Regions from separate parts of the Shewanella sp. VB17 genome, predicted to be linked through region 2. Evidence: predicted binding sites of a transcription regulator. Region 2 holds the regulator's gene; each other region holds the start of a gene.
What was found. Region 2 encodes LexA, which represses DNA repair genes until DNA is damaged. Its sites were predicted from a motif close to TACTGTATNNNNATACAGTA; they were not measured.
Positions count from the first base shown of each region.

Region 1: the regulator LexA is predicted to act here: its motif matches at 2,116-2,135, upstream of HQQ94_RS09690 (DNA polymerase II).
Region 3: the regulator LexA is predicted to act here: its motif matches at 1,974-1,993, upstream of recA (recombinase RecA).

Region 1 covers NZ_JABRVS010000001.1:2,253,383-2,257,680, reverse strand. Annotated here, with positions in the region: gene HQQ94_RS09690 (DNA polymerase II) at 1-2,041, opposite strand, end outside; gene HQQ94_RS09685 (hypothetical protein) at 2,547-2,762, shown strand; partial or broken gene HQQ94_RS22555 (alpha-amylase family glycosyl hydrolase) at 3,265-3,504, shown strand; gene HQQ94_RS09680 (transposase) at 3,600-4,298, shown strand, end outside.
Region 2 covers NZ_JABRVS010000001.1:772,831-777,128, forward strand. Annotated here, with positions in the region: partial or broken gene coxB (cytochrome c oxidase subunit II) at 1-216, opposite strand, end outside; gene HQQ94_RS03305 (cell division inhibitor SulA) at 695-1,207, opposite strand; gene lexA (transcriptional repressor LexA) at 1,204-1,821, opposite strand; gene plsB (glycerol-3-phosphate 1-O-acyltransferase PlsB) at 2,048-4,298, shown strand, end outside.
Region 3 covers NZ_JABRVS010000001.1:3,921,779-3,926,076, reverse strand. Annotated here, with positions in the region: gene mutS (DNA mismatch repair protein MutS) at 1-1,771, opposite strand, end outside; gene recA (recombinase RecA) at 2,098-3,159, shown strand; gene HQQ94_RS16945 (regulatory protein RecX) at 3,181-3,627, shown strand; gene alaS (alanine--tRNA ligase) at 4,068-4,298, shown strand, end outside.

The DNA of each region.
Region 1 (4,298 bases), 1.5 Mb from region 2:
GATAATACAACACTTCTTGCACTCGTCTTGACAGAGGACTCCAGTCACTTCGAACCTGCTCCATCCCTTTAAACACCAAAGCTAACTCGCCATCAGACTGAGTAAAAGCACCAACATAACGTTTTTTTGATCCCTTTAGAGAGCCTCTTAATGTCGGCATGAAAAATTGCTCATAATGAGATTCATATTCAAGCTCTAAAAAAGACTCAATATTCATTGTCTCCCTGAGTTTTTGCTGCCACTGCTGATTAATGCCTTTAACAAGTCTCTGGCCAATGCTATCAACATCGAGCGCAGGCTCACTATCTCCTAACCAGACAAACGTAGAATCGGTGTCGCCGTAGATCACTTTATATCCCTGCGCTTCAATCCATACCTTGGTTTGCTTCATGATCTCATGACCTCTTAGCGTAATAGAGCTCGCCAATCTGGTATCATGAAATACACAGCCATTAGAGCCCAATACACCGTAAAAGGAATTCATAATAATCTTAATCGCTTGCGATAAAGGCCCATTACGTTCACACTTTGCCTGCTCACGATGTGCCGATAAGCTTTTGATTAACTGAGGTAAAATAGGATCTTGCCGACTAAATTTACCACCTAAGAAACCGTTAACTGTATCAAGTTCAGGCATTGATAGCCCTTGTATCAATCCTTTAGGATCAATAAGAAAGGTGCGGATAATGGAAGGATAGAGACTTTTAAAATCAAGCACGATGATGTTTTGGTATAAGCCAGGTAATGAGTCCATCACATAACCACCTGGGCTGGCAACTCCTTGAGTTGATGCCATGGCTGGCGCAACAAAGCCTGCTCGATGCAAATGTGGCAAGTATAAATTATTAAAAGCGGCAACAGAGCCCCCTACCCGTCCCAATTCCAAACCGGTGAGTCGAGAGCGTTCAATGGCAAACTCAAACAACTGAGTATGCGTAAAAATATCCCACACCAAACGACTATCAGTCAAATTGTAATGGGCAAGTGCTAACTTATCGTGTACAAACAGATCGTTAATTTCATCAACACGATTTTCCACACTATGAATAGCTTTACCTTCGCCAAGCAAGGATTGCGACACACATTCAAGCGAAAAATTGTCAAATCGATAAAACGCGGCCTTAAGCCAATCGATCCCATCTAAGACCACTCTCCCTGGCAACGAAAGTGACTCAGGTCTAAATTTGTCCGCCACCTTCCAGCCTAGTTCAGCCCCACCTCTGCCAATGCTTAACTTGATCCCAAGCGCCTTTGCCCTACGATACAATAACGCCAGATCAAAAGTGACCACTGCCCAGCCTATAATGATGTCGGGATCATACTCATGAAACCAGGCTATCAATTGCAAAATGAGTGATCTTTCATCGGCCACCCACTCGACATATTCTCTTGCCTGCTGCAAATCTTCAGTGCCAAGGCATGAGTGATGTGAAATATTAGGCGCAACGCCAATCATCATGACTTTCTGGTAAGCAGTGTCCCCACTTTTCCCGTATAAGCCCACTGAATAAAGCTCACCATCAAAGCGACATTCAAAATCCAATGAAATGGCTTTTAACGGCATCGTTAACTCAGCTTTACGGGCTCTATTGCCAATCAATATTGGTAAATCTTGTTGATGATTAGATGCATACTCACCAATAAACTCAACATCTAACGCAATATATCGCTCGATCAAGTATCGATGTTCTGGACGAATATCAGCTTCATACAAAGGGATGGCAAGATCAACACTTGCTCGAGTCAAGTTTCTAAAACTCTGCCGTGATGAACAATAAAGTGCGGTCACATTATTGAGATCGAAATTTTTCAATGCTAATGGTTTAGTGCGTATTGTGGTCAGATCTGATGCACTAAGCAGCCTATCTAAGGTAGATGTAGCACAAAAGCACAGGTATTCAGCATTAGGTATTTGTACTAATATTGGCCCAGCGATTGTGTTAATGTAGTAATGTAGCCACAGAGATCCAGACTGTTGGACCACATGCCGTGATAGTATTCTGCCTTTAACACTGATTTGAAGCGATACTTCTGTACTCATTACCCACACTCACAGTAAAGTCTGAGCTTATTTGATTCAATAAACTCAACATTGTGTCACTAAGCCTAATCAATTACTGTTATTATGTACAGTATAATAGCAAACGACCGGGTAAGTTTATGTTTGATGATCAAGTCACGTCAACATGCTTGTTTCAGAGTCATCTTAGGGCAAAACGCGTCTATTTTATTTAAGGTTTAAGGGTGAGCTTACTAACTTATTTTTGCCTCAAAATTAGCTAGTCTTCGAATAAAGGCCATATTTTCACAATAGTTCATTTTGTTAGTTAAATTTGAGCTTCTAGTTGAGTTGGTATCTATTCGGGTTGTTGAAGGTCGAACCTTCAGGGTTATCTATCGCTTGCTCAGCGGGATCTGTGTAGGTACTTTTGTGGCACGCTGCAAGTACATCTGACCGCCACGGACGGTGGAAATGCCTAATTCAGTATGGAACTGAATAGGCCAGTGAGCTCTGCCAAAACGTCTGACTCACAAGGATGTGGGAAATGCCTAGAAATGTAAGGAACATTTCCGGCCTTGTTTTGGAAGCTCGCAGCCGCATCTACACACGTTATTTCAAGCAAGACAAAGTTATGCCTGTCCCATCTTTTTTTTATTTATATACAGGTATAACTGAAGTTGAGATAATTGCTATGAAAAAGATGCATAAATCGTTGGATTGGCGCATCGATAAGGCGTTGTTTCCTAAAAGCACAACCTAAAATCATTGTTGCTCGGAGCAACGAAGGCATGCATGTTTCATGCGTCAGTTGTTTTCAGCATTCATTTTTTCAAGATTTTATGCTGTTTACACCCTAATTTCGGATGATTATATGTTTAGGCAACAACGCCCATCGATAATACTAACTGCCAAACATTAACTCTTTATTATCAATGGTTTGTAATATCTATATAAAAGTGCTATGCAGACCTCGTAAACACCTATGCATCTTTTTTATCTGCTAAATTGTCATATTTAACCTGTATTTTTTTGTTACATAATATATTTACAACAAACACTTACAAGTGATATTTTGGCGAAGAAACTTACAAGAAAGCAGGAGGTTATCCTGCTGCTAATCAATAAGCTGTTATATCTCTAGGAGTTTGTGTTGACTATTGTTGAAACTGAAGAAAGACGGGACAGCCATATCTTTTGTGCTTTAGCATATCCTCTACTAGCCTTTAAGTTACCTCAACTATGTATTGTTCAGGATAACGATCATGACGTCAGCTAGAAGAACCCTCATTGATGCAGAATCAACGCCGTTTTATCACATAATAAATCGTTGTGTAAGAAGGGCCTACCTATGTGGGGAAGATAAGCTCACTGGGAAAAGTTATGAGCATCGTCGCGGCTGGATTGTCGATAAAATCAAAGCGCTTTCGAACATATTTTGTATTGATATATGCGCTTATGCGGTAATGAACAATCACTACCATTTAGTACTTAACATTGACATAAGAAGAAAGACGGGACAGCCATATCTTTTGTGCTTTAGCATATCCTCTACTAGCCTTTAAGTTACCTCAACTATGTATTGTTCAGGATAACGATCATGACGTCAGCTAGAAGAACCCTCATTGATGCAGAATCAACGCCGTTTTATCACATAATAAATCGTTGTGTAAGAAGGGCCTACCTATGTGGGGAAGATAAGCTCACTGGGAAAAGTTATGAGCATCGTCGCGGCTGGATTGTCGATAAAATCAAAGCGCTTTCGAACATATTTTGTATTGATATATGCGCTTATGCGGTAATGAACAATCACTACCATTTAGTACTTAACATTGACATGGATAAAGCCAAGTCTTTGAGCCACCGTGAAATAATTACCCGATGGTGCCAGATTACCAAGGGCCATGATGTAGCCACTAAATACATGAATGGTGACGCTTTGATTGAAGGAGAGCGAATACTTCTTGATGGTTTACTGACTGAGTGGCACGAGCGTTTATCTAGCATATCCTGGTTTATGCGCTGCCTAAACGAAGAGATTGCCCGTAGGTCCAACCGTGAAGATGAGTGTAAAGGGGCTTTCTGGGAAGGGCGCTTTAAGTCACAAGCTCTACTTGATGAACAAGCACTACTCGCCTGCATGATGTATGTTGATTTAAACCCTATTAGAGCGGGAATTGCCGACACACTGCAAGCTTCTGATTATACGTCTATTCAGGAGCGCATTAACACGCTAAACACACCTGATAAAGACACTAAACCAAATGATGATACATCAGAACTCACCTCGAGTGAGCGA
Region 2 (4,298 bases):
AGCACCTTTGGATTTTCTGTGATTAATAATGGAATAGATCATCACACCAAAAACCAGGGCTCCGATCACGCAACAAATATATAAAATGATCATGTGCAGGCTATAAACCTTACCACTGATCTCTGTGACACCTTTGGTCATATTTAAGGGCATTTGTGATGCCACAACGGATGACGTAAACAGCAACGCCAAAAAGCAATACAGCGTTTTTTTCACTAGACTTCTCCTCTGTCAAAAAATAAGACAAAGAAGAGCCACACAGTAAGTCTCTGCTCTATGTAAACTCTTCAGTTCCCAAAAAAGCAACGATGACTTCAAAGCATGTTAGTGGTTTTACTTTTTATCGTGAAAGTAAGCAGTTTTATTAAATCACTGCCAGAATTACCCACATTCATACCTACGACTGAATATATCAGTTCCGATTTCTGCTAGGTAATACAATGCAGTTATATCACTGTGGATTGATTGACTTTGCAGACGACTAAATCGTTTGGATATAACAAATTATCGTTGTTATGCGACTAATTTACTTGGTGTTGCAATATTGATCAAGATTACTTTTTCGTATTTTAAAAATAAGTGATGATCCGTCTTTTAAATTTTATTACGTATGTATTTTTTGCATTGTTAAATAGGCCATTTATTCAAAATAAAGCCCCTGTTAGGGGCTTGAGTCAATCTCTTGGTTAATCTGCTAATGAACAGAGCAGAACCCCCTTTGTGGTATGGCAGTATTTAGCGTGTTGTTACGGTTATTTGCATATAAACTGGCATTGGTGTCTTCTATTACAATGCCTAAGGCTCGGGCGCTTTTAGCAACAATTTGAAGGCGGCGATTATCACGGGAATCTAAAGATTGAGTCCAGCATAATACGGCACTTGATGTGCCACTTGTTAGTGCTTTTTCCATTGCCCATAGTGTTTCGACTTCATCTTTGGCGTGGACCAATAGGACTCGATTCATGTTAAGGCCAGCGTCAGTTAACATTTTTTTGTAATCTATGTTTGGTGGATTGATCAATACTATCCATTGTCCTTGTTGGCTTAGCGTCGCGAGTTGAGCGCTGACTTTTTTGAGTTCGTTACGCCCTTGTGTGTGGGTCGTTATTGTTGTGACTGTGCTCGTTTGTAATTGTCTTGAGTGATTATTCTCATGTTCCAACCATAACCCTGGATGCCTAGGGCTATTACCTATGAGTGTATTCATTGCCAGTCACCGTTGCGAATAACGCCGACAGCTAATCCTTCAATACTGAGGCTTTGATTAGCCAAGTTGATGACTATGGGTGTGTAATCTTCATTTTCTGCGTGAAGATAAACAGTGTTGCCCTTTTTCTCAAAGCGTTTAACGGTGACATCATCTTCGACGCGAGCCACAATTATCTGACCATTTCGGGCCTGATCTGCTTTGTGGACAGCTAAAAGATCACCTTCAAGGATACCAATATTTTTCATACTATCGCCACGTACTCTCAAGAGAAAGTCGGCACTGGGATGGAACATGTTTGGATCAACTTTATAGCGCTGTTCTACATGTTCTTGAGCTAAAATAGGCTCTCCTGCTGCGACTTGTCCTATTAAGGGTAAGCCAGACTCTTCAGGTTCTTCGAGTTGAGTTAAGCGGATACCACGAGATGTGCCTGGGATAATTTCAATACAGCCTTTTTTAGCCAAGGCTTTTAGGTGCTCTTCTGCGGCGTTAGCACTTTTAAAACCTAAACGTGTGGCGATTTCCGCACGAGTTGGTGGCATACCTGTGTCAACAATATTGCACTTAATTAGTTCAAGGATTTCAGCTTGTCGTGGTGTCAATGGTCTCATGGTAAATCCTGTCTTTCTATACAGTAACTGTCAGTATATACAGTATTTCATGCAGTGCAAGTATTAACCAGTGTTAATCGTTTTTCTCTTCTTTATCGTTTGTTTTGTTTAACCCTTAGTCGATGGTGATAGATGATATTTGTCATTGAGCTGAGCTAATTTGGTGGATGTATCTATATCTGATACTCTATGTAGCCATTAAATTAAAATACATTGTATAAGAATAATGTCCAAACAAGATTCCCTTTGGTTTAAATCATTACGCTGGCTTCAAAATAAGTTAGTGCAGACGATTGTTGTACCGCAAGAACCGTTCAAGGACCTTAATTTAGATCCCGAGAGGCCCCTTGTTTATGTGATGAAAACTGAGTCTCTCAGTGATATTGCCGCCCTGAGTGAAATAACAGAAGGATTAGGCTTACCGAGCCCTTACGATCCGCTGGAGGTCGGCGGGGAATTAAGTCCTAGGGTGGTTTGTTTAGAAGCTGCCAAACCACTTATGGGCCAACGGAAAAGTAACGAATTCTTTCTTAGTAGTTTTATGAATTTGTTAAAGGCCCATAAAAGAAGTCCAGATCTTGATGTTCAACTTGTGCCAGTCAGTCTTTATTGGGGCAGAACGCCAGGTAAAGAAGATGACACGATGAAAGCTGCTGTCTTGGAGCGTGAAAACCCCACTTGGTTGCGAAAGTGTTTGATGATTTTGTTCTTGGGTCGACATAACTTTGTGCAATTTTCTAACTCTGTTTCAATTCGTAATATGGCAGATGAACACGGTACTGACAAACGTATTGCGCAAAAATTAGCGCGTGTAGCACGAGTGCATTTTAGTCGACAGCGTAAAGTGATGACAGGACCTGTTTTACCCAAAAGACAAGCTCTTTTTCATGCATTAGTCAGTTCTGAAACGCTGCAGAAAGCCATTCAAGAAGAGGTGGTAAGTAAGAAAATTTCTGAAGTTGAGGCCAGAGCCAAAGCGATGGAATATTTAGATGAAATCGCGGCGGATTACTCAGATAGTCTTGTGCGTATCACCGAACGTTTTTTAACCTGGCTATGGAATAAGCTCTATAAAGGCATCAATATTAAAGGTGCAGAGCAGATCAGGCAGTTACACCATGATGGTCATGAGATTATTTATGTCCCTTGCCATCGAAGTCATATGGATTATCTACTGCTTTCTTATATTCTTTATTACCAAGGTATGGTGCCTCCGCATATTGCTGCCGGTATCAACCTTAATTTTTGGCCTGCTGGGCCCATGTTCCGTCGAGGTGGTGCTTTTTTTATTCGCCGAAGTTTTAAAGGAAATAAATTATACACTGCCGTTTTTCGTGAATATTTGGATCAATTATTTACTAAAGGCTATTCAGTTGAATATTTCACTGAAGGTGGCCGCTCGAGAACTGGACGCCTGTTAGCACCTAAAACAGGGATGCTCGCCATGACGCTAAATAGCGTGCTGCGGGGGATGAAACGTCCGGTGACACTTGTCCCTGTTTATCTTGGTTATGATCATGTGATGGAAGTGGCGACTTACCACAAAGAATTAAGTGGCAAGAAGAAAAAGAAAGAATCGGTTTGGCAATTTTTCGGTGCGTTACGCAAGTTAGGTAACTTTGGTCAAGGGTATGTAAATTTTGGCAAGCCCATTACTTTACATACTTTTTTAAATGAACAAGCGCCTAATTGGCGAGAGGAAATTGCTAATGATCCTGAGCAGAAACCAACCTGGTTAACGCCTGCCGTCAATATACTCGCCAATCAAGTGATGACGAATATTAATGATGCGGCAGCGGTGAGCTCTGTGACCTTAACCAGCTTAGTGTTGTTAGCATCTGAACAGAATGCGCTTGAGAGATCTCAACTTGAAAAGCAGCTAGACCTTTACCTGAAATTACTTAAAGACTTGCCTTATACCTCATATACGTCTGTTGTTGAAGGCGATGGTAAGCAATTAGTGGTACAGGGGTTAGAGCTTAATAAACTACGATTGGACAGTGATTCATTGGGCGATATTATTTCTATTGATGAAAGTATCGCTGTTGCGATGACCTATTATCGTAATAACATTATTCATCTGATGATCATTCCTTCCCTTGTGGCTAGCTGCTTGACACAACATGAGCGCAGCACCAGAGCTGAAATTATAGATGTCATTGCTGACTTTTATCCTTTGCTTCAGGCCGAATTGTTTATGGGGGTGAGTGATACCGCTAAGTTGGTTGAGGAAATACTTGATCTATTTATTGAGCAGGAACTTATCACTGAAAATGAAGTATTTAGTGTCGTAGAACAGAGAGTTAATCAGTTGTTACTGCTTGCTGGTACTGTGAGTGAGACATTGCAGCGTTACGCTATTATTTTTAATCTTTTAGCTGACTTTCCTGAAATGGAACGTTCTGATCTTGAACGTGAAAGCCATCGATTAGCGAAAAGACTAGGTGCTTTACACGATATAACCGCACCTGAATTCT
Region 3 (4,298 bases), 3.1 Mb from region 2:
CCGGATGTCGACCTGATTCTATTTGTATTCCTGAGGTTTCGCTTAACATGGGTTTTTGGTAGTTAAGCGTATCTGCTCGCTCTGCAAAGTTGGTGATCACATCAAGTTCTGCAGCACCTTGAGCAAACTGCTGAAGTGGATGAAGTTGAGGTAAAATTAAATCAAAAAGTTGTTCCCATAATTGTTTCTCAAGTGCTAATGCTTTACCTTGGCTAGACAGGACTTTTTCTTCATGTTCTTTGAGCTCAGCGACAATATACCGTTCTGTATTTTTGAGTGTTTGTCTGCGTTGATAACTAAGGGGCACAAGATCAGACTCTCTACGACTGACTTCAATATAGTAGCCGTGCACACGGTTATAACCGACTTTTAATGTCGATATACCGGTAGCTTCTTTTTCTCTTGCTTCAAGCTCTGCCAAATAATCTGTCGCACCTTGACTTAAATCACGCCATTCATCTAATTCGGTATTGTAACCGGTTTTTAATACCCCACCATCACGGATAAGCATAGGAGGATTATCGATGATGGCACTATCTAGTAATGCCAGCTCTTGCGGAAATTCACTGATCTTACGGGCAAGCAATTTGATGTGTTCTGATTGGCATTTGGCTAGAATTTGTTGGATCTCTGGGAGTATCCCTAAGGCATGTTTAAGACGAGAAAAATCTCTAGGGCGAGCATTCCTTAGAGCTAACCTTGCTGTGATCCGTTCGATGTCTCCTAGTGATTTTAATAAAGGGTAAAGTTCATCATAGAGTCCATTTGCTAATATTTCTTCGAGGGCATTTTGACGCGCTTCAATGTGATTTTTATTACGTAATGGCTCATGTATCCACCTTTGCAACATGCGGCTACCCATAGGTGTGGTGGTATTATCCAACACGGTTGCTAAGGTATTAGTGCGACCACCTTGAAGGTTGGTTGTCAATTCAAGGTTACGTCGAGTCGCTGCATCAAGAATAATACTGTCTCCTTGATTAAACCTAACGATTGAATTGATATGTGGCAGTGCAGTACGCTGAGTATCTTTAACATATTGCATGAGGCAACCAGCAGCCTGGACAGAAAGACGGGCACCATCTAAACCAAATCCGCGTAAATCTTTTGTGTTAAATTGATCTCGTAGTAGTTTTTGACTTGTATTAAAGTCAAATTCCCATTCAGGGCGACGACGTGTACCTTCTAAACTTGCGATAAGGCTCATTTCACTGAAGTCTTCACTATAAAGAAGTTCGGCTGGGCAGGTGCGCTGAAGTTCAGCTTCTAATGCCTCAGATGTGATTAATTCGGCAACAACAAAACGACCAGAGCTGATATCTAAGGTGGCATAGCCAAATCCTGTTTTATCATGATATACAGCAGCAAGTAGATTATCTTGTTTCTCTTGAAGGAGGGCTTCATCTGTAAGCGTACCAGGTGTGACCAGCCGAACAACTTTACGCTCGACAGGACCTTTTGATGTCGCTGGGTCGCCTATTTGTTCGCAAATGGCGACCGAAACTCTGAGTTGAACAAGTTTAGCTAAGTAGCCCTCGACGGCATGATAAGGTAGGCCGGCCATTGGAATAGGATCACCACCACTTTTACCTCTTGCCGTTAGCGATATCCCTAATAATTCAGATGCTTTTTTGGCATCATCGTAAAAAAGTTCATAGAAATCACCCATACGATAGAAGAGAAGCACATCTGGATTTTCGGCTTTTAGCGTCAAATATTGACGCATCATGGGTGTATGTTTTTCTAAATCTTGGGTTGCGATCGCTTTCATTCTACAGCAGGTCTCTTTTCTGACGTATTAATAGGCCGCATGAATGTTTAGTGGCCATAAAGGTTGGCGCCAATATTAGCAATATTTTCTCATCATGAGTCGTTAATTTTAATTAAAAATACGAATGAATAATATCTGTCTAAATAGGCACTTATTATCGAGTGATTATGAGTGAAGAAAAATAATCTTGAACAGCACTTGATACTGTATGACTATACAGTATACTAGTTTGCATATTGAAGCTTCTTTGAAAGCACTTTTAACGAAGTGATGGAGCTATTACAGTTTTTAATCAGCGTAATCGCTGTGACTCTGAGGATACTGGAATGAAGATAGACGCGAACAAAGAGAAAGCACTTAACGCAGTATTAGGCCAAATAGAAAAGCAATTCGGTAAAGGCTCTATTATGAAATTGGGCGAGAACCGTTCGATGGATGTTGAAACTATCTCTACTGGTTCACTTTCTTTAGATGTAGCCTTGGGTGCTGGTGGGCTTCCAATGGGTCGCATTGTTGAAATTTATGGCCCTGAGTCATCAGGTAAAACAACCTTGACGCTTGAAGTGATAGCTGCTGCACAGCGCGAAGGTAAGGTGTGCGCATTTATCGATGCAGAGCATGCTCTCGATCCTATTTATGCAAAGAAACTCGGTGTTGATATTGATAACTTGCTTTGCTCACAGCCAGATACTGGTGAACAGGCGTTAGAGATTTGTGATGCATTAACACGTTCAGGTGCTGTTGATATTATTGTTGTCGATTCCGTCGCTGCTTTAACGCCAAAAGCGGAAATCGAAGGTGAAATCGGTGATTCGCACATGGGGCTTGCTGCTCGTATGATGAGTCAAGCTATGCGTAAACTTGCCGGTAACCTTAAGCAAACTAATACCATGTTAATCTTTATTAACCAAATTCGTATGAAGATTGGTGTTATGTTCGGTAACCCAGAAACAACGACAGGGGGTAATGCACTTAAGTTTTATGCTTCTGTACGCCTTGATATTCGTCGTATTGGTGCGATTAAAGATCGTGATGAAGTCATTGGTAATGAAACTCGCGTTAAAGTGGTTAAAAACAAAATTGCAGCACCATTTAAGCAGGCTGAATTTCAAATTTTATATGGTGAAGGAATTAATCGCACTGGTGAATTGGTTGACTTAGGCGTGGCTCATAAATTGGTTGAAAAAGCGGGTGCTTGGTACAGCTATAAAGGTGATAAAATTGGTCAGGGTCGTGCAAATGCAGGTAAACATTTACTTGAAAACCCGATGATTGCTGAAGAAATCGATACCGCGCTAAGAGCGATGCTGTTAACGCCTGCTGTTCCTGCTGCGGATTCAAGTATCGGCGATGAAAATGTTGATCTTGAAACCGGTGAAGTATTTTAATTTTCTGAATTAATTATCGTTATGAATCATTCAGCACATTATTTTGCGGTTGCGCAACTTGCGCGCCGCGATTACTCTCGCCATGAAGTTCAATGCAAGCTTAAATTGAAAGGTTTTGAATCTGTTGAGATTGAAAAAGCGTTAGATAGATGTGAATCTAGCGGATTTCTTGATGATAAGCGGTATGCAGAATTGCTCATTAGAAGCCATGTTAATAAGGGCCATGGTCCAACACGGATTAGACAAGTTATGGCGCAAAAGGGGCTTGATAAAAATGAAATAAATCTTGCTCTGGATAGCTGTGATTATGATTGGTTTGAGCTTGCGCAGAAAAAAGCGTTAAAGAAATATGGTCACATTCAGATAGAAGATCATAAAGATAAAGTTAGGCGAACTCGCTATCTCTTGGGCCAAGGCTTTGCTTACGATCAGATCTCTTATGCGTTAGAATATGTCTTGTATAAATGAATATTACGTTTAAACAGAGCCTAAATTATGATGACTTTTATGGCTACTCATGATTTGGTTTTGTTAATTAACTGTCTCGAAAACTTATACTCCAGTCACTTCAAAATGCTCATTGCTGAGTTCACATAAGATGGTTGAATGAGGCAGCGATTTGACAATGGTTGCTCCCTTGTTGGTTGCACTAACGTAATGCAGGAGCCGTTACCGAGGAGCAATTAACGCCCTTGAACTCTGCCACTTCTCGACATGCTGGATCTTGAAGTCACTTGGGTATATTCTACAGCTTAATGTGCTTTAGACTGCTAACTTAATTTCTTTTCCATCTCTCCATACTCTAAATTTCTGGTTGTTATCCTATAGACTGATTATAATGTCCGGCTAGATAGTATGTTGGTGATTTTAATACTCACTGTTAGCTTAACTTAATTCAGGATGATTTCATGTATCAAACCACTGCAGCGCTAAGAAGTGCTTTCTTAGCGTATTTCCGCACTAACGGTCATCAGGTTGTAGACAGTAGTTCACTGGTACCTGTTAATGATCCAACCTTATTGTTCACTAATGCAGGTATGAACCAGTTTAAAGATGTATTTCTTGGAGAAGACAAGCGGAGTTACACTCGAGCAACCTCTTCTCAGCGTAGTGTACGCGCGGGTGGTAAGCACAATGAT